DNA from 3 places in the Bacillus sp. BSL6 genome. Region 1 is predicted to be linked to each of the others. Evidence: riboswitches for the same ligand, from Rfam matches in the RefSeq annotation. Region 1 holds a riboswitch; each other region holds the start of a gene.
What was found. A riboswitch is a leader RNA that binds a small molecule or an ion and turns the genes downstream of it on or off. The one in region 1 is predicted to bind S-adenosylmethionine.
Positions count from the first base shown of each region.

Region 2: another riboswitch for S-adenosylmethionine. It lies ahead of RCJ96_RS21555 (cyclase family protein); the one in region 1 lies ahead of RCJ96_RS24845 (ABC transporter permease).
Region 3: another riboswitch for S-adenosylmethionine. It lies ahead of metK (methionine adenosyltransferase); the one in region 1 lies ahead of RCJ96_RS24845 (ABC transporter permease).

Region 1 is NZ_JAVGCW010000011.1:62,045-68,715, forward strand. It holds gene RCJ96_RS24830 (ABC transporter ATP-binding protein) at 1-620, opposite strand, end outside; gene RCJ96_RS24835 (ABC transporter ATP-binding protein) at 617-1,627, opposite strand; gene RCJ96_RS24840 (ABC transporter permease) at 1,584-2,588, opposite strand; gene RCJ96_RS24845 (ABC transporter permease) at 2,605-3,522, opposite strand; SAM riboswitch class I at 3,660-3,765, opposite strand; gene RCJ96_RS24850 (DUF3951 domain-containing protein) at 3,933-4,154, shown strand; gene RCJ96_RS24855 (hypothetical protein) at 4,171-4,674, opposite strand; gene RCJ96_RS24860 (hypothetical protein) at 4,949-5,395, shown strand; gene RCJ96_RS24865 (multidrug effflux MFS transporter) at 5,429-6,640, opposite strand.
Region 2 is NZ_JAVGCW010000007.1:129,885-136,555, forward strand. It holds gene RCJ96_RS21540 (MFS transporter) at 1-836, shown strand, start outside; gene RCJ96_RS21545 (nucleotidyltransferase domain-containing protein) at 851-1,633, opposite strand; gene RCJ96_RS21550 (PRK06851 family protein) at 1,755-2,864, opposite strand; SAM riboswitch class I at 3,014-3,126, shown strand; gene RCJ96_RS21555 (cyclase family protein) at 3,213-3,845, shown strand; gene RCJ96_RS21560 (hypothetical protein) at 3,873-4,253, opposite strand; partial or broken gene RCJ96_RS21565 (ATP-binding protein) at 4,478-4,925, opposite strand; gene RCJ96_RS21570 (S-adenosylmethionine decarboxylase related protein) at 5,132-6,397, opposite strand; gene RCJ96_RS21575 (hypothetical protein) at 6,635-6,671, opposite strand, start outside.
Region 3 is NZ_JAVGCW010000001.1:105,343-112,013, forward strand. It holds gene pckA (phosphoenolpyruvate carboxykinase (ATP)) at 1-1,396, opposite strand, end outside; SAM riboswitch class I at 1,625-1,746, shown strand; gene metK (methionine adenosyltransferase) at 1,916-3,115, shown strand; gene RCJ96_RS00690 (GNAT family N-acetyltransferase) at 3,157-3,681, opposite strand; gene RCJ96_RS00695 (hypothetical protein) at 3,705-3,881, opposite strand; gene RCJ96_RS00700 (hypothetical protein) at 3,888-4,067, opposite strand; gene RCJ96_RS00705 (MogA/MoaB family molybdenum cofactor biosynthesis protein) at 4,306-4,815, shown strand; gene RCJ96_RS00710 (molybdenum cofactor guanylyltransferase) at 4,812-5,414, shown strand; gene RCJ96_RS00715 (glycosyltransferase family 4 protein) at 5,696-6,671, opposite strand, start outside.

The sequences.
Region 1 (6,671 bases):
TGCGCGATAAATAAATATGTATAACCTTGTTCTTTTTGGATTTTTTGCAGCAGATGTACAATTTGAATTTGCAATGAAACATCTAATGCTGAAATTGGTTCATCAAGAATTAATACTTCTGGCTCACATAATAAAGCTCTTGCAATAGCAATTCGTTGACGTTGTCCTCCGCTAAATTCGTGCGGATAGCGATCGATATATCGTCTATCTAATCCCACACGTTCTAGCGCATCACCTGCTACTTTATCCTTTAATCCTTTATCACCTAAACCGAATGAAATATAACCTTCCGTTACGCTATCGCGTACTTTCCAGCGCGGATTTAATGCTGCTGTGGAATCTTGAAAAATAAACTGTACTTTCTGTAAGAAATCACGTTTATGAGCTGCATTCAACTTGTGAACGACTTGACCGTTATAATCAATTTCACCAGACGTTGGGCTCTCAATCCCAGCTATGAGCTTACCAAGTGTTGTTTTTCCTGAACCACTTTCTCCAATAATGCCAAGCGTTGTGCCTTTCGAGATCGTAAGTGATATGTCTTTTAACGCTGCGATTTCTTTATTTTTACTTCCATACGTTTTCGTTACTTGCTTTACAGTAATTAAATCTGTCGTCATGAGGCATTCACCTTCTCTTTTGATTTCGCTTTATTATGCTCCAGAACATGTTGCCAGCAATGTGAACTATGCTCCTTGGAATATGTTGTTCTCTCTGGGAAACGATGAATACATTCTTTTATCGCTACTGGACAACGATTTACAAAAGGACAACCAAAGCTATTTAACGTCTCAATGGAAGGTGTCGTCCCTTCTATTGCACGTAATACTTTTTCGGAATCATCCATATTGGGAATTGCTTGTAATAAGCTTTTTGTGTATGGATGTTTAGGAGAACCTATCACTTCCTCTATCGTTCCTTTTTCAACAACACGTCCTCCATACATCACAACTACTCGATCCGCTACTTCACGTACAAGTGCTAAATCGTGCGTAATTAGTAAAATACTCGTATTTTGCTTTTCCTTTCTTTCCTTTAATAACTCCATAATTTGCTTTTGAATTGTTACATCTAATGCTGTCGTAGGTTCATCCGCAATAACGAGTTTTGGGTGGCAAGCAAATGCGATTGCTAAACAAATACGTTGCCTCATACCTCCGCTTAATTGATGTGGGTACTGTTCAAAGCGTTTCTCTGCTTCATGTATCCCTAAATCATTTAATAAGTTAATCGCAATTTCTTTTGCTTCTTTTTTCGATTTCTTTTCGTGTTGCAAAATCACCTCTGTAATTTGCCTTCCCACCTTCATCGTCGGATTTAAAGATGAAAGTGGATCTTGAAAGATAAAAGAAATATCTTTCCCACGAATTTGATTCCATTCTGATTCTTGTAGATTCGTTAATGCCTTTGATTCGAAAGATATATTTCCATCATCAATTTGAATTGATTCTTGATTTAAGCCGATAATAGATTGTGCTGTAACACTTTTCCCTGAGCCACTTTCTCCTACAAGTGCAACTATTTCACCTTCGCTAACAGAAAAGGAAACATGCTTCACAATTGCTTGTTTACTATTCTCTTTTTCAACGGCTAACGTTACGTTTTCTAAAGATAAGAGCTGTCCCATGTTTTTTCTCCTTTCGATTCTGTTTTACGATTTTTGGATCAATTGCATCTTGTAAACCATCACCAATCGCATTAAATGCGAACATAATGAGCGCAATCATGATTGCTGGGAAGAATAGCTGCCACCATTCCCCGCTTAGTAATGTCCCAAGTGCATCATTCGTCATCGTCCCCCAGCTTGCTGCCGGTGATTGCACTCCTAGTCCGATAAAGCTTAAAAATGATTCTGAGAAAATAGCTGCTGGAATTGTAAATGATAAATTTACGATAATAATGCCTGTTAAGTTCGGAATTAAGTGCCCGTATATAATTTTCATATGTGATGTACCTAATCGCTCCGCTGCAATAACAAACTCTCTTTGTTTTAAAGATAAGACTTGCGCCCTAACGAGACGTGCCATACCAATCCATCCTGTTAATGCAAGGGCGATGATAATGGTAAAAAGACCTGGTTTCATAACAATTAATAGTAAAATAACAATTAATAAATACGGGATACCGTATAACACTTCGATTCCTCGTATAATCCACTCATCAATTAATGTCCCAAGGCGATTGCGCCCTCTCACATATCCACTAAATCCTCCAATTAGCACACCAAGTCCTATATCAAGAGCAGCTGCCACTAATCCAACTGTTAATGAAATTTTCCCGCCAGCCCAAGTACGTGCCCATATATCTCTTCCCAAATCATCTGTTCCGAACCAATGCTCACTACTAGGTGGTAAGTTTGTTGCCTCTTTTACTTGTTCACTCGCAGTAAATGGCGTTAAACTTTCACCAACAAGTGAAAAAACAATAATGAGTAATAACGTCACTGATCCTAAAACTGCGATTGGATTCGATACAAACTTACGAAACACTTCTTTCTTTCGGCTAATCTTTTGCTGATCTTTATTTATTGTTAATTCTTTTTTCTCTTCATTTGTTAATAACTGGTCATTAATTTCATAAGCCCCCATCTAAACATCTCCCTCCTTACGTAATAGAACGAATACGTGGATCAACAATACGATGAATAATATCTGTAATAAAAATACATACAATTAAAAGTGCACTATAAAAAATGGTTGTTCCCATAATCACTGGATAATCTCGATTAAAAATACTATCTACAAAATATTTTCCGAGACCAGGAATTGAAAAAATCTTTTCAATAACGAAAGTACCTGTTAAAAGTCCCGCCATTAATGGTCCAACAAATGTAAGCACTGGAACAATTGCATTTCGAAGAGCATGTCTTATAATAATCTTCTTAATCGGTATACCTTTCGCTCTCGCTAACTTAATATAATCACTCTGCAAAACTTCAATCATATTAGAGCGAACAAATCTTGTAATCACTGCGATTGGTCCTAACGCTAATGCAAAGGATGGCAATACCGTATGTTCAAATGTACCCCAAGAGGCTACTGGTAAGAGCTCGAATTGAATAGCGAATACTTGTATAAATAGTGGTGCTAAAATAAAACTCGGAATAGAAATACCGAGGATGGCAAGTAAACTTACACCGTAATCAATTACCTTCCCATGATAGAGAGCAGCAAATGTACCTGCAGCAATTCCGACTAGCAATGAAATAATAAGTGCTTGTAAACCAATAATTGCTGATGGACCAAAACCAGTTGTTATAATTTCTGATACACCTTGCCCGGTTGATTGAACAGATTCACCAAAATCAAAATGAACTACGCCGTCTAAATAAGCAACATATTGATTCCATAACGGTTCATCAAGGTGATACTTCGCTCTCATGTTTTGGATCACTTCTTCAGGAAAGATTTTTGCATCTGATGAAAATGGATCCCCCGGAATAATATGCATAATTAGAAATGTCACCGTCGTAATAACCCATATCGTGAACACCATAACTGATAATTTTTTAATTACATACACTTCAATAACCCCCTAAACACATATATTTACTTAGTTTTATGAACGTACTTTTTCCATTACTCCCTTTTCTCTTTTTTAGAATACAAAAAGCCTTGATCTTAAAAAATAAGATCAAGGCTTAATAAACAAAGGCCCATCACTTATCTTTCAAGACTTGCTTGCTGGAATTAGCACGGTGTTCCTATTACAGAACCCGCTGCTGAGGTGTCATAGGGCCAGTCCCTCTACCTCTCTGGATAAGTAAATTGCTATATTATTATTTGGTTCAAATTGTATATTTCGAATTATAATTCTGAAAAAATGAAAAGTCAATCAAATTGGATATATTTAGAAAAATCAGTTTTTAACACTTTTATTTATCTATATCGTATTTCGCTTATAATAAAAAAAGATATGAAAGGAGTTATAAGATGGACCCCTTACTTCTAGCTACTATAGGATTACCCTTAACAATCGTTATACTTGTCATCATCGGCTTCTACAAACTCTTCATCAAAAAGAAAAGTATCACTTCTTTTTATACCCCTTTCGATAATATTACCGGGCAAACTATTTCTGAATTTCACGAAGAACAGAAGATATTAGTATCCGAGGATGAAGATGAAGATGGAGATGGCAAGAAGAAAAAATAACCTTGCATAGGCAAGGTTATTTTTTCGTTTCTGCTTGAAAACGTTTATAGTATGTCGATGCTGTTGCAAAATTAATTTCTATATCACGAATCAACGATGAATCTTCTTCTTTAGCTAATTTCTGTAATTTTTTCATTGCTTGTTCCGATTCATTCAAGAAACCGACATATACCTCATGTTCTTGCTCTTTCGACTTCGGAACACGAATTTCTTTTCGTATATGATCAATATCTTCTAACATGCTCGTTGTTACCTTTTGCACATCTTCTTTATATGTAGCAGTCGTTATTTCCTTACCGCCCTTTTCTTTTGCTACTTCAAATAACTGCAGTGCGTTATTAATTTCTTTATTCATTTTCAAATCGTATTTTTCATGTACTGCACGGTATTCTTTCATTTCTTCTGTTTGTTCTGTAGATTGCTCTACCTTTTCTTTCGGTTCTTTCGTATCCTTATTTCCATTACATCCTGCTAGAAGGATCATACTTCCCATTACAGCAATACCCAAAGCCTTCTTCATCTCTTCTTCTCCTTTTATCTACAGCTACTACTCATTATAGTTTCTTTTATCTCTACTTGTTATTATACCGAGAACATCCTACTTTTTACACTTAAGACGACATCGTAATATATATACCAACATGTTTGTCACAGTATCGTCACTTTATACAAATAACTTTTGCACTGCTTTACTACAGCACCTTACAAAACTGTAAGCACACATAAAGAACAAACCATGCTAGACTTACATATGCATAACGCAAACATATGTAAGTTTTTAAGGAGAATCATCTATGTACAATACAATGCCTTTTATGGGAGAAGATATTCGTGTCCTTATTCGCGAAAAATCACTTCATATCGAAAATACAGAGAGCCTTCGCCGCGTATTAAAAAAGAAGCATGCTCCATTTAAGTTAGCCCAATATTTAAAACAACAACATACAAATCAATTTCATACAGTGCTAAATATATCAGATAAATCATTAACAATCGAAATCATCGGTCATGTCTACATTGGAAACTTCGCAGATATCTTAAAAGAAATCCCACGTATACCGAAAATTGCTCCTATTGTCGTTAAAAAAGCGTATAAAATTACCGACCATACCGATATTATCGACTGCGGGGAAAAAGAAGTTGATAGTAATCGCTGGGTGTGGGATAAACTTGCTGTTTTATATGATACGATCATGAATAATATGTATGAGGTATTTGAAAGAAATAAAAAAAAGAACTGATTCAAATATTCCCTTTGAATCAGTTCTTTTTTGTTAAGCCTCTAAATTTTGTCTTGCTTGCAGTTCAAACTGCTTTTCACTTCTTCTAGCCATAAATAAATAGCATAGTACCGCACCAATTTCACAAAGAGCTATTACAACACCCATCGGTAATGCGGTATTACTTCCACCAATACCTACTAGCGGTGCAACAAGCGCTCCTGAAATGAACTGTAATAAGCCTAATAAAGCTGATGCTGTTCCTGCAGCTTGTTTTTGATTTCTCATCGCTAATGAAAACCCAGTTGTTGAGACAACCCCAACACTTGATACGACAAGGAATAACGAGCATAAAACACCAATTAACCCTATCCCTAGTAAGATTGTCAGTAATAAAGATAAACCACCAACAGCTGCAATAATGATACCAGAGACAAATAATGTCTTCTCATTCACTTTCCCCGCTAAACGACCCGTAACCTGACTAGCAATAATAATACCGATACCGTTGATTGCAAAGAATAAACTAAATTGCTGTGGTGATGCTCCGTATATGTTCTGCAACACAAATGGTGAGCCCGAAATGTATGCAAACATTGCCGCCGTTACTAATCCTTGTGACAATGCATATCCCATAAACAAACGGTCCTTTAACAGTTTTCCGTATGTCGCTAACGTCCCTGACAAACCGCCTGTTTCTCTTTCTTCAGGAGGTAATGTTTCACGTAATACGAAAGTAGCTGAGATTAACATGAATACGCTAATTGCTCCAAGAACGATGAAAACACCGCGCCACGTTGTAAACTGTAATAATTGTCCCCCAATAATCGGTGCCAAAATAGGTGCTGCTCCGTTTACTAACATAAGCAGTGAGAAGAACTTCGTCATTTCAGAACCTGAATACATGTCACGTACCATTGCACGTGATATAACAATCCCGGCTGATCCTGAAGCTCCTTGTAGGAAGCGTAATAACACTAAAGTCCAAATAGATGGCGCAACAGCACAAAGTAAAGAAGAAGCAACATAAATAATGAGAGCAATAATAAGAGGTTTGCGTCTTCCGTAAATATCACTAATTGAGCCAACAAATAATTGTCCTACTGAAAGCCCAAGCAAACAAGCTGTTAATGTAAGCTGGGCTAGGGATGCACCTGTTTGCAAGTCATCCGTTAATTTCGGTAATGAAGGCAAATACATATCAATAGATAATGGCCCAATCGCCGTAAGTGTTCCTAATACAAGAATCATCCATAACCTGTTCATCTTTACAGGCTTATATATTTCCTGATTAACT
Region 2 (6,671 bases), on a different contig from region 1:
CTGGCTATCCTTTAGGTATCGTGTTAGGCGCTATTTTGTCCATGTTTATGTTAGAAGACTTCGGATGGAGAACTATGTTTGGTATCGGAATGATTCCACTACTCCTCATTCCTTTCATTATTCGTTATTTACCTGAATCCATTCAATTTTTGTTATCACGTAACCGCCAAGAAGAAGTGGATAAAATTCTTAATCGTTTTCAAATTGAATTCCATGCAAAAGAGAAAACTCATCAACCCCCATCTAATATACGAAAGAAAAATGGATTTCTTACTTTATTCTCAAAAGAATACATAAAAGCAACGCTGCTTTTTTGGATCACTTATATAATGGGGATGTTTTTAATATACGGTTTAAATACTTGGTTACCTCAGATGATGCGACAGGCAGGATATCCTCTTGGATCTAGTTTATCATTTCTACTTATGCTAAATATTACCGCCGCTATCGGTGCATTATTTGCTGGAGCAATCGCGGATCGTATAGGAGCTAAAATTGTTATTAGCATCTCCTATCTTATGGCAGCTATATGTATTGGACTATTAACAATTAAACCATCTGTTACAATCATTTATCTTTTAATTGGTCTTGCTGGAATTGGATCAGTCGGTATTACTCAAATATTAAATGCATATGTAACACAATACTTCCCATCACATATCCGAGCTACTTCCTTAGGCTGGGGACTTGGACTTGGACGAGTTGGTGCGATTGCTGGTCCTATTCTTGTCGGTATTATTATGACAATGCAATATGACTTAGCATGGAATTTCTATTTATTCTCATTCGCAGGTCTTCTCGCGGCTATATCAGTTTTCCTTATTCCTGCAAAGTAAAAAAGGGCACAAATTTATTCGTGCTCTTTTTTGTATACTTCGAATAACATATCTCGAAACAATGTATTTAAACTCTCAATATCTATCCCTGATCCCTTTTCGATTCCTTTTACATATTGCTGATAGTAATGAATTTGTTCTTCTAAAAATTGATTCAACACATCAATTTTTAATCCAACATCTAATTCAGTACCTGCCTTTTTCTTTATTAACAACTGTTCAATTTCATCTAATACGCTACGCTCCAATGATAATTCTGTAATTAATCGATCGAATTCTACAGGAGGCAAAGTTGTTTTCTCCTCTAGCCACTTACAAGCCAAAATAGGACGCAATACATAAAAGTACTTTTTTAATTTTACATTCTCACCTTGCAAAAATTCACGATAATTTTTTGAAGCCATATGTAAGTAATGATATATCGTTGCTTTCGGATCGAAGTTCTTTTCACTCATTTGCTGAAGCTGTTCTGGAAAATTAGAGTTTTTCGAATAAAAAATGGGTGATCGAATCCATTCGAGTAAAGCTGGGTTTGACTTTGCAAATAGTTGTAACGCTTTTTTAATATCCCATCCGCTTATATCTAAATCATCACTAATCGGATACTCAATTACATCTCGTTTATCATGAATGGATAAATACCATTCTACCGGGTGCATATAAACGAATCTAACATCATAATCACTATCTTTTGATGGAAACCCCCATGCACGACTCCCTGACTCCACAGCAAATAAAATTTTCACATCATTTTCTTTCTCAATTCGTTCTAACTCCAACTTAATTTTCTCTCTCATTTCATACCCTCTCCATTTTTTGATTATTTCCTTGGAAATTCGACAAATATATTACTAAGTTTACTACATACTAAAATAGCTGTCAGAAAATTTCCGACAGCCTGTCAAAATTCGTTATTTTTTACTTGTTCTTTTCAGTTACACTAACCGCAATTCGTTCAAACTCTTTTTGAATCTCCTCTTTGTATGCATCTACTTTTGAAAAGTCCATAGCAGCAATATAAATTCGTTCTAATTTATCACGAACTGATTTCGCTTTCGCTAAAAAAGACATCGCCTCATTCATTTTTGCTTTATATTGAATAGAGACGTCACGAATTTCCTCCGCATACTTCTCATCCGTCCCTGGTTTTACAATAAGGGCATACATATCTATAATTTCATCACCTTCGCGGCTCGGAAAATATTCATGTGGTGCGGTGCTATCGAAAATCGCAAACCCTAATTCTCTTACGATCACCATATCAAGACTATTTGGATCAAACCCACAATGATATACTTCAACTTCAAATCCTTTTTCTTCTGCTGCCTTAGCTAATTTTTTGAGCATTGTTGATTTCCCAGAACCTGGGCGTCCTTTTATAAAATAACGATGTGGTAATCCTTCTGTTAAATTAGGAACAAAATCAACTGCTCCTTTCGGTGTAGCTGCTCCTAAAAACCGATGTTTCACAAGCGATTGTTTCCCAACTTTATCTGTAAATAATTTCTGAATAAGCTGCTCGGTTAGTTCGTTCGCTTTATTAAAATCAATATTACTAATATATATTTTCTCCCACTCATCATGTATAACTAATGCCTCGTTAAAACGAGCGTAAGCAGCTTGAAAAGCTTTGCTTGCTTCTGAAACAAATCGTTCAATTTCCACTTTCTGCTTTCTTAACTTATCTGAATCCCAAGCAATTCCTAAATTAATATACTCCTCGACAACTCCTGGCATTTTTGGCTCAATAACATGCGGTGATGTTCCATCAACAATTCCTACTTTTAACTTCGGGATAATGACACCATCAACCGATTTATTATCAGAAGAACAGTGTAAAAATTCAATATCATATCCCTTTTCAACCCATTCACGACCTATTACCTTAATTAAAGAAGATTTTCCCGTTCCAGGTCCACCCTTTAAAATAAATAATCTGTTTAGTCCTTTTAAATTCTCTTCATATAAATTATGAAATCCTCTAGCTGTATTTCCACCAGCATAATAATTCAATACATTCCCTGTCACTGCACTCACTCCTTCGCAGCATTCTATTTACATAAGCTACAATATGCGAGCAACTTTATTTGGGTGAATACCTATTTTGTGTTGCACAGAAAAAGGAAATGAATTACAATTTTATTATCACGAAAATTCCGAACTTTAAATTGAATATACCTTTATCAAGAGAGGCAGAGGGACCGGCCCTTTGAAGCCCAGCAACCTCAGTTTATACAAACTGAATAGGTGCTAATTCCTGCAAAATGCATTGCATTTTGAAAGATAAAACGTAACTATTGTGTGCAAAACTCATCTTTCTTGATTATGAAAGGTGAGTTTTTTATATTTCAAAATATATACTTGGAGGTATTTAAAGTGAAAGTAATTGACCTATCCCAAACATTTGAAAAAAATATGTCTCAATTTCCTGGAACACCAAAAATCAATTTAGAAGCCATTACAAGCGTTGAAGAAACAGGTTATCAAGTTACAGATTTTCATTCTGTCGTTCATGTTGGTACACATTGTGATGCTCCTGCTCATTTCATTTCAGGCGCAACGACTATTGATCAATTGCCCCTAGACCAATTTGTAGGTGAAGCTGTTCTTATCGACGTAACTCATGTACAAGAACGAAAACTACCTAAAGAAGTATTACACAATGCTGACATAAAAGAAGGTGATATTGTCATTTTCCATTCCAACCTATCTAATAAATGGAATACAGAAGCGTATGAACAAGAAGCCTTTTATCTTTCCGAAGAATTAGCTGAAGAATTAGTTCAATTAAAAGTAAAATCTGTCGGTTTAGATTTCATTTCTCCTGACGAGGTAACGACAGAAACATCGCCAATTCATCACATACTACTTGGGAATAATATTTATTTAATCGAAAACTTAACAAACTTAGATGCCATTAATGCGAAACGTTTCTTTTTCTCAGCGGCACCTTTAAAAATTAAAAATAGCGACGGTGCTTTCGCAAGAGCATTCGCTGTAATTTTTTAAACAAACTATACAAAAAAGCAAAGATCATCATTGACCTTTGCTTCTATTTCTTTTATTTAAACTAAGAAAGAATTGCTCAACGCGAGGACGTAACCAAGCTAAATAATCTTTCTCTTTCTTCTTTGTACAAGCTATTTCTTCCCCATCGACCATTCCGACAAGCTCTAGCTCTAACAGTTGCCTCGTAAATGCTAACATATTTATTTCTTCTTCCGGATACTCTTCTTTTAATTTCTCCTCAATTTCCCCTAATAAAAAACCGTCACGCATCATTGCCAATGCATCAATCCAAAGTGGCGGCATTTCATATTTTTCTCCTGTAATTGTATCTTTTACAATATAATTCTTTTGCTCTTTTCGAAATTGAATCGCGTGTAAGCATACAGTCGAATTTAATGTTAATTCCATCATACCACCTCTTTCATAATATCTGCATAGAAAAAAGGATGCGCGTGCACCCCTTCTTTTTCTAACACTACCGAACCGTTACATGAATAACAAATCTCATGTCGATATTTTCCTCCATTATAAACGAAGTATTTTATAAAAAAAACCCTTCTTGAAACATTTTATAAAATGTTTATATTTACGCAACAAGAACACTTTTCTGAAAAATATTTTCTTATAGCACATTATACTATCATTAAAAAAATTCCCACTTTCGTTCCTATTTCCACGCTACTTTGAATCACAACACTTCCTTGATACTCCTCAATAACTTTATATGTAATCACTAATCTAAGTCCCGTACCATTCTGCTTTGTTGTGTAAAAAACTTTACCGATTTTGTCTAACTTCTCGTTCTCCATCCCAAAATGGAAATACATAAATATCCTTCCGTTTTTCCGTATACACGGATATGAATGTCTCCCCCTTCTCGCATCGATTCTATCCCATTTTTAATAACACTTGTTTTAATTGTTTATCATCACCGTTTATAGGTGATACATTCTCATCTATTTTCCAGTGAAACTTCACTCTATATTGCGCTGCATAACTTTCCATTAACTGCACAACATATAAAAGGATTTCTCCTATTTTACATCATTCATAATTTGTTGGCTTTGGTTCCCCTAACAAATCCGTTAATTTTTTTAATACTTTTAAAGCTTCTCTTTCCCCATAAATTAAGCTTTTAAATTTTTTCATATAAAATACTCCTCATGATCAATACAAAAACTCTACATATTATCTCATTAAGTTATAAGGATAAAATTACTTTCGTAGCAATATGTAACCTTATAACGCGAAAAAGAAGGGGATTTCCCCTTCCTTTTCGTCACAACTTATATCCATCTTACCCGATCATGTAGCAAGCCATCCGTAAAATCATTTTCCCCCACTACAAAATTCTTCATATATAAATTCAAATATTCTCCGTACTTACTTTCTGTATTTAATAATAATTCCTCTACATAATAGGCACCTTGTTTAAATTCATCGAACAGTAAACTACACAAGCCGGCATAAATTCCGCATCCTACTTGGAAGTAAGTCGCATTCGTTTTATATTTATGAAAAACTTGGCTGCTATTCATCACGTTATACATATATGTCTCGCTATTTTCATAAACGAGTAATACACCGACTAGATCCTCGCCCGCAATCTCTTCTTCGGCTGGATTAAATACTTTACGATTCCAATTCCATAGATCTTCTACCTTATCTAAATTCTGTCTAATTATATTTGTTGTATACTCGTTAATTCGGTAAAGAAACCCTACTTCCATGTTAAAGTTTTTCCCTAAAATTAAAACTTCCTCATGCGGCATCAAACAACCATAAAACTCTTTCTCTCCCAACTTTACTTTATACTCTGAAGCATATACATCTTCATAAAAGTAAAGAGGACGATGATGACTCATATACATCGGATAACTCCATATCGCTTCATCTAGAAATCGCTCTACTGCCCATGAAGCATACAGTGTATGAGGCTTTATAAGTGCTGTATCATTCAAAAATGACGTATCATGTTCTACTATATAGCATGCTCTTGGCTTTTCATTCGGGCGTTCCTTCATAAGTTCAACAACCATCCATTGAACGACACCTGGATTCATACCTGAGCCTATAATTGCTTTTGTATTTGTAAATTTATCTTTTTCCTTCTCAAATCTCGTATATCTTTCCGTAAGCTGAAAGCCGATTAAACTATCGTCCTGATCTACTGCCTCGTTTTCCAAAGCTGAATTAATATAACAAATTCCAAGTTCATTACAACAGCTTAATACTCTGATCGTATCTGCCCCTGAAACATCAATCACAACGCTCGTACTACTTTCTTTTAAATGTTTTTTAAATGTCACTACATCTTGGAGATCTATTTCGGATAAAAACAATTGATCTTCCAAATTTGGAAACAACTCGTCATAATACGTCCTATTTTTTTGTTTTATATCAACCAAATAAAATGTAACATTCTTTATCACTTCATAAATCGGGTCTTTTTCATTTACTATCGCTTGATTTAAAATCGCTAAAACTGCTTTTGCTGCTCCACCAGCACTACCAAGTAATGTAATCGATAACGAATTTGGAAACTGCTCCACCAACAAAACCCCTTTAATATATTAGTTAAGCAGTTCTCCCTCAAAAAAATAAATTGAATACATCAAAAGATAGCTCGTACATATTTTTTATAATTTAGTACAAAATTTCCTCTTCAACAGTCATACTAACATATTTATATTCAATTCATTTTTCCCCTCATATTCAGATCAAGCTAAACAAATAGGCTCGACCTTTTCTTCTGCATATAAAAGAAAAAGCCAGCCCTTTCAATTAACTTACGGACAATGGACAGATTTTACATGTTGAATATTT
Region 3 (6,671 bases), on a different contig from region 1:
TGTCATGTTTAGCTGTTTCAGTTTTCGCAAGTTCACCGCTTAATGCTGCTTGAATCATTGCACGAGTGTAACCTAAGTTCATACGTTTACCAACGCCGTATTCGCCACCAGTCCAGCCAGTGTTTACTAAGAATACTTTCGCATCGTGTTTCTCGATTTTCTCACCAAGCATTTCAGCATAGCGAGATGCATCAAGTGGTAAGAATGGTGAACCGAAGCAAGTTGAGAATGTTGCTTGCGGAGATGTAACACCGCGCTCTGTTCCTGCTAGTTTACTAGTGTAACCACTTAAGAAGTGATACATAGCTTGTTCTTTTGATAACTTACTGATTGGAGGCAATACGCCAGATGCATCAGCAGTTAAGAAGATAATTGTATTTGGGTGTCCTGCAACACTTGGCAGTACGATATTGTCGATCGCATGCATAGGGTATGCAGCACGAGTATTTTCTGTTAAAGTAGTATCGTTATAGTCTGCGATACGCGTTTGGTCATTAATGATAACGTTTTCTAAAACAGATCCAAATGTGATTGCATCGAAAATTTGTGGTTCTTTCTCGTGAGAAAGGTTTACACATTTCGCGTAGCAACCGCCTTCAATATTGAATACACCGTTATCAGACCAACCGTGCTCATCATCACCGATTAATTTACGGTTTGGATCAGCAGATAATGTTGTTTTACCTGTTCCAGATAAACCGAAGAATAATGCTACATCGCCTTCTTCACCTACGTTTGCAGAGCAATGCATAGAAAGAATATCTTGTTCAGGTAATAAGAAGTTCATAATAGAGAAGATTGATTTTTTCATTTCTCCAGCGTATTCTGTACCACCAATTAGTACGATACGTTTTTCGAATGAAACCATAATGAATGCTTCAGAGTTTGTACCGTCAACAGCTGGATCAGCTTTGAAATTCGGTGCAGAAACAATTGTGAACTCTGATTCATGAGTTGTTAATTCTTCTTCAGTTGGACGAATGAATAGTTGATGTACAAATAAATTGTGCCATGCATATTCATTAATAACTTGAATTGGTAGGCGGTAATTGCGGTCAGCGCCTGCAAATCCTTTGAAGACGAATAACTCTTCTTTCTCTTTTAAGTATTCTAAAACTTTCGTATATAATTTATTAAAATGTTCTTCAGAAATCGGTTGGTTTACTGCTCCCCAAGCAATTTTGTCAGCAACCGATGCTTCTTTCACAATAAATTTATCTTTAGGAGAACGTCCTGTATATTTTCCAGTTGAAGCAGAAACGGCACCAGTCGAAGTTAATTTCCCTTCATTTCGCATTAATACTTTTTCCACTAATTGCGGAACACTTAGTTGAATCTGTGCATTGCTTCCGTTCAATAATTCGTGTAAACCAATTTGGACATTCACAGTACTCATATTTATATACCATCCTTTTCATTTAATGAAATATTTCTCGTAATCCCCAACAAGAGTATAACACAATTATATAAATAATGTATACTATTTATTTCTTTTTGTTTGTGTGAATACATTATTTCCTTATTAATATTTCATTTTAGGCGCATTGAGAAAAACTTTCACGAAAATGTGAATATTAATTGACAAATGAATATCATTTCTTTAGTATAGGTTGGGACGGATACTCTCTTATCCCGAGCTGGCGGAGGGACAGGCCCGATGAAGCCCAGCAACCTCACTTGTAGTGGTAAATACAGGTGAATAGGTGCTAAAACCTGTGCGAGGCTACAGGTCTCGAACGATAAGAGCGAAGGGCAAAAAGCAGTATGCAAGTAGCAAATTAAACCTTTCCTCTCTATTATGTAGGAAAGGTTTTTCTGTATGCTTGTGTGGGAGAATAAATGTATGTCGCAATCTGTGGCAAATTAAGGATGAGTTCCGTACAATATATACAATTACTGTAGGGAGGTTTACCACATGACAAAAAAACGTCATCTGTTCACATCTGAGTCTGTAACTGAAGGACATCCAGATAAAATTTGTGACCAAATTTCTGATTCAATTTTAGATGCGATCTTATCAAAAGACGCAAATGCACGTGTAGCTTGTGAAACAACTGTAACAACTGGTTTAGTATTGGTAGCGGGGGAAATTACGACTTCTACTTACGTAGATATTCCAAAAATCGTTCGTGAAACAATTCAAGGCATTGGTTACACACGCGCAAAATACGGATTCGATGCAGAAACTTGTGCAGTTTTAACATCTATCGATGAGCAATCTGCTGACATCGCTATGGGTGTTGACCAAGCGCTAGAAGCACGCGAAGGTCAAATGACTGACGCTGAGATTGAGGCAATTGGTGCAGGAGACCAAGGTTTAATGTTTGGTTTCGCATGTAATGAAACACAAGAGTTAATGCCACTTCCAATCTCGCTTGCTCACAAATTAGCTCGCCGTTTAACTGAAGTACGTAAAAATGATACATTATCATACCTACGTCCGGATGGAAAAACGCAAGTTACAGTTGAGTATGATGAAAATGGTAAACCAGTACGTGTTGATACTATCGTAATTTCTACACAACATCACCCAGATGTTACATGGGAAGAAATCGATCGCGACTTAAAAGAGCACGTAATTAAAGCTGTAGTACCAGCAGAATTAATCGATGGAGAAACGAAATTCTTCATTAACCCAACTGGCCGCTTCGTAATTGGTGGACCACAAGGTGATGCTGGTTTAACAGGACGTAAAATCATCGTTGATACTTACGGTGGATACGCTCGCCACGGTGGCGGTGCATTCTCTGGTAAAGATGCAACGAAAGTTGACCGTTCTGCAGCATATGCAGCTCGTTATGTTGCGAAAAACATCGTAGCAGCTGGTCTTGCTGAAAAAGCAGAAGTACAACTTGCATACGCAATCGGTGTAGCGCAACCAGTATCAATTTCAGTTGATACATTCGGCACTGGTAAAGTATCTGAAGACGTACTAGTAGAACTAGTTCGTAACAACTTCGATCTTCGCCCAGCTGGTATTATTAAAATGCTAGACTTACGTCGCCCAATTTACAAACAAACAGCAGCTTACGGCCACTTCGGACGTACTGATGTAGATCTATCATGGGAACGTACAGACAAAGCTGCAGCTTTAAAAGAGCAAGCTGGTCTATAATATATGAAAAAAAGCTTTGCGCAGTGAGCGCAAAGCTTTTTTTATATATAATTACGTTGGAATAAAGCGAAGAGTTCAATGTCATGCCAAGTGCCATTGCGGAATATAGCTTCTTTACAAGTTCCTTCATGTTGAAAACCGAGCGATTTATATAATTTAATTGCTCTATCGTTAAAAGAAAATACTCGTAAAGAAAGGCGATGTAAATTTAATTCTAAAAATGCATAATCCAATAATAAGGTGAAAGCTTCCTTCCCATAACCTTGCCCCCAGTAATCCTTGTTACCAATATCAATAATACATTCAGCGTTTCGATTATACGAATCAATATGAATTAAAGAAGTAATACCAATTGAAAGATGCGTAGCTTTTTCTTCAATGATATAGCTTTTAGAGTCCGAAGAATGAATAAATTGTTGGCAAAGTTTTTCTGTGTCTTGAAGGGAATATTTATCAAGAGTGAGAGTAGTTGAACTCATAACGTCTATATCATTATGCCATTTATAATATGTTAGAATATCATCTTCGGAAAATTTTCGTAACTGGATACGGTTTGATTCAAACAATGTAAGTCCCCCTTTTGTATTTACTATTTTTTGTTCATTATTTCAACACACGAGCTACAATAAATCTCTCCTTCTAGTTCAATATACTTTCTCATATTCGTCATGCCACTTGCTGGAAATGGCATATGAATCCAAGCCTTTTCATACGTTTGTATTTCCTTTTCACATGATTTACAAAGGATTGGTTTCTTCTGGAACATATGTAATCAACCTTTCATTTGACGTGCTTTGCCCGCGCAAAAAGCACTGCTTAGTAAAAATAGTGTCGCAAATATAATGCTCACCAATGTCGCGTATGGGATTGCTCCTTTTAGAGAAAAGCCGACAGTGATGGAAGCGATAAATAAGAGGATGAATGTTGTTGTTAATTTTTTATAAAGTTCCATAATATGTAGACCTCCGATTTATTTTTTAGTACAAGTTTTAAAATTGAATTCCATTAGAAAGAAAATATAAAGGGTAGCTTAAGATGTGTAGTCTAGGAGTAGAAGAAAATGCATTTTCCTTTTTGTGGGTTAGTATACTTATATTGTATCATGGTGTATTATCGGCTTCATACATAATTGTGTAAAGGTATGTATGATAAAATGAAGAAAAGCCTTTAGGAAAGGAAAGATAAAAAAAATGAGCGTAACCGAACATAAAAAACAAGCGCCAAAAGAAGTGCGCTGCAAGATCGTAACAATTTCCGATACACGTACAGAAGAGACAGATAAGAGCGGTCAACTATTACATGAATTGTTAAAAGAAGCAGGCCATACAGTGACTTCTTATGAAATTGTGAAAGATGATAAAGAAAGTATTCAGCAAGCAGTGTTAGCTGGTTATCATAGGGAAGATGTAGATGTTGTGTTAACAAATGGCGGTACTGGTATTACGAAGCGTGATGTCACAATTGAAGCAGTATCAGCGTTATTACATAAAGAAATTGTTGGATTTGGTGAGTTGTTCCGCATGATTAGTTATTTGGAGGATATTGGAAGTAGTGCCATGTTAAGTAGAGCGATCGGCGGCACAATTGGGCGTAAAGTAGTCTTTTCGATGCCAGGGTCTAGCGGAGCGGTTCGCCTTGCGATGAATAAATTAATTTTACCAGAACTAGGTCATATTACATTTGAGCTGCATCGCCAATGAGTAAGTATGCTGGAATTGTATTAGCAGGTGGTATGTCGAGTAGATTCGGTGAGCCGAAAGCGCTAGCGAGTTGGCAAGGTAGTACGTTTATTGAGCATATTTTGAAAGTGATGACAAGCACGCTCCAAGAAGTTGTAGTCATTAGTCATTCTGATATAAAAGAGCGAGTAGAGAAACTCGTACAAGTGCCTGTTATAGAAGACATTCCGCACTATAAAGGGAACGGGCCACTTGCTGGAATTGTATCAGGTATGGAATATATAGAAGCAGATTGGTACGCTATTATGCCATGTGATGCGCCAAATGTTTCGCATGAGTGGTTCACCATTTTATTAGGGCAAACGAGTAATGAATATGATGCAGTTGTACCTATCATTAATGGAAGAAAACAGCCGTTACTTGCAGCGTACCATAACCGCGTGAAAGAAAAGATTTATGCTTTGCTTCAAGAAGAAAAAAGAAGTATGGTTCAGCTTTTATCACAATGTAATGTGAAATATATTGCTGGTGAAGATGTACAAGCAAATGCGGATTGGTTTATCAATGTAAATACGAAAGAAGAATATGTGCAGGCTCAAAAAGACCTTTCAAATGAATGAAAGGTTTTTTGGTATACAGAAATTGGGGAACAATTACTGTATAAAGGTATGTGAGTAAGTTGATTTTAAGGGGAATTCTTAAAATCACTATACAGAGTAAAATACTGTATAACCATATATTAATTTTTATGGGTTTTTATTACAAGCCTATTTGTTTATGTTTGTTTTTGTTATAATGAATATAGAAATAATATGATATTTCACCTTGTGTATCATTTGTTTAGGTAAATTTTACAATTGTATAATAAACTCCCTTCGTTTTTTGAAGGGAGTTTTTCTATTTAAGCAAGTAACTCTGATGCGTTATGCTGAAGCACTTCCTCATATTGGTTAAGCAAGCCACGAAAGATCTCATCCCAGCTTTTTGATTTCGCATAAGATAAAGCTGCTATTCCCATCTGCTTAAGTTTTTCTTCATTTTGCAATAAAAAATAAATGGATGATAGAAATGCGTCCTCATTTTTGGGGGGACAAAGAACTCCCGTTTTTCCATCTGTAATAATATTTTTAACCCCGCCACTATTTGCACCAATGACAGGTGTACCGCATGCAAGCGATTCAAGTACAACATTTCCAAATGTTTCAGTAGCTGATGGAAATACCATCATGTTAGAACAAGCATATGCTTCAGCTAAATCCCCGCCTTGTAAATAGCCAGTAAACGTGACATTTGTTTTCGGAACAGCTTCACGAAGACTTGTTGATAGAGGACCGTCTCCTGCTATAAGCCAATGAATATCGTTTCGAGTATGCGCTGATTTAACGATAAGATTTTGCAACGTATCAATATCTTTTTCAGGGGCAATCCGTCCAACATAGGAAAGGACATACTTCGCTGTAATATTATATTTTTTCCGGAATAGGTCTGTATTGTAAGCTGGATGAAAAAGATTGCAATCTACACCCCGTCCCCAAATAGAGAGAGCCTGAAAGCCTTTATGTTTTAATTGATGTAATGTTTCAGGAGAGGGGACAAAATTTTTTTGCATATGACTATGAAACCACTTTAAATAATTCCAAAGCATATTAGAGAGGAATTCGATTTTGTAATAACGTAAATAAGCATCGAAATCAGTATGATAAGAACCGACAACTGGGATGTTTAACTTTTTCGCATAATACAATCCACAAAGTCCCATGTTGAAAGGTGTAGCAATGTGAATCATGTCAGGTTTAAAGGAAAGAAGTTCTCGTCTAATGCGCGGAGTAGGAAAAGAAAAGCGACATTCTGGATATAATATTGTTAACGGGATACTT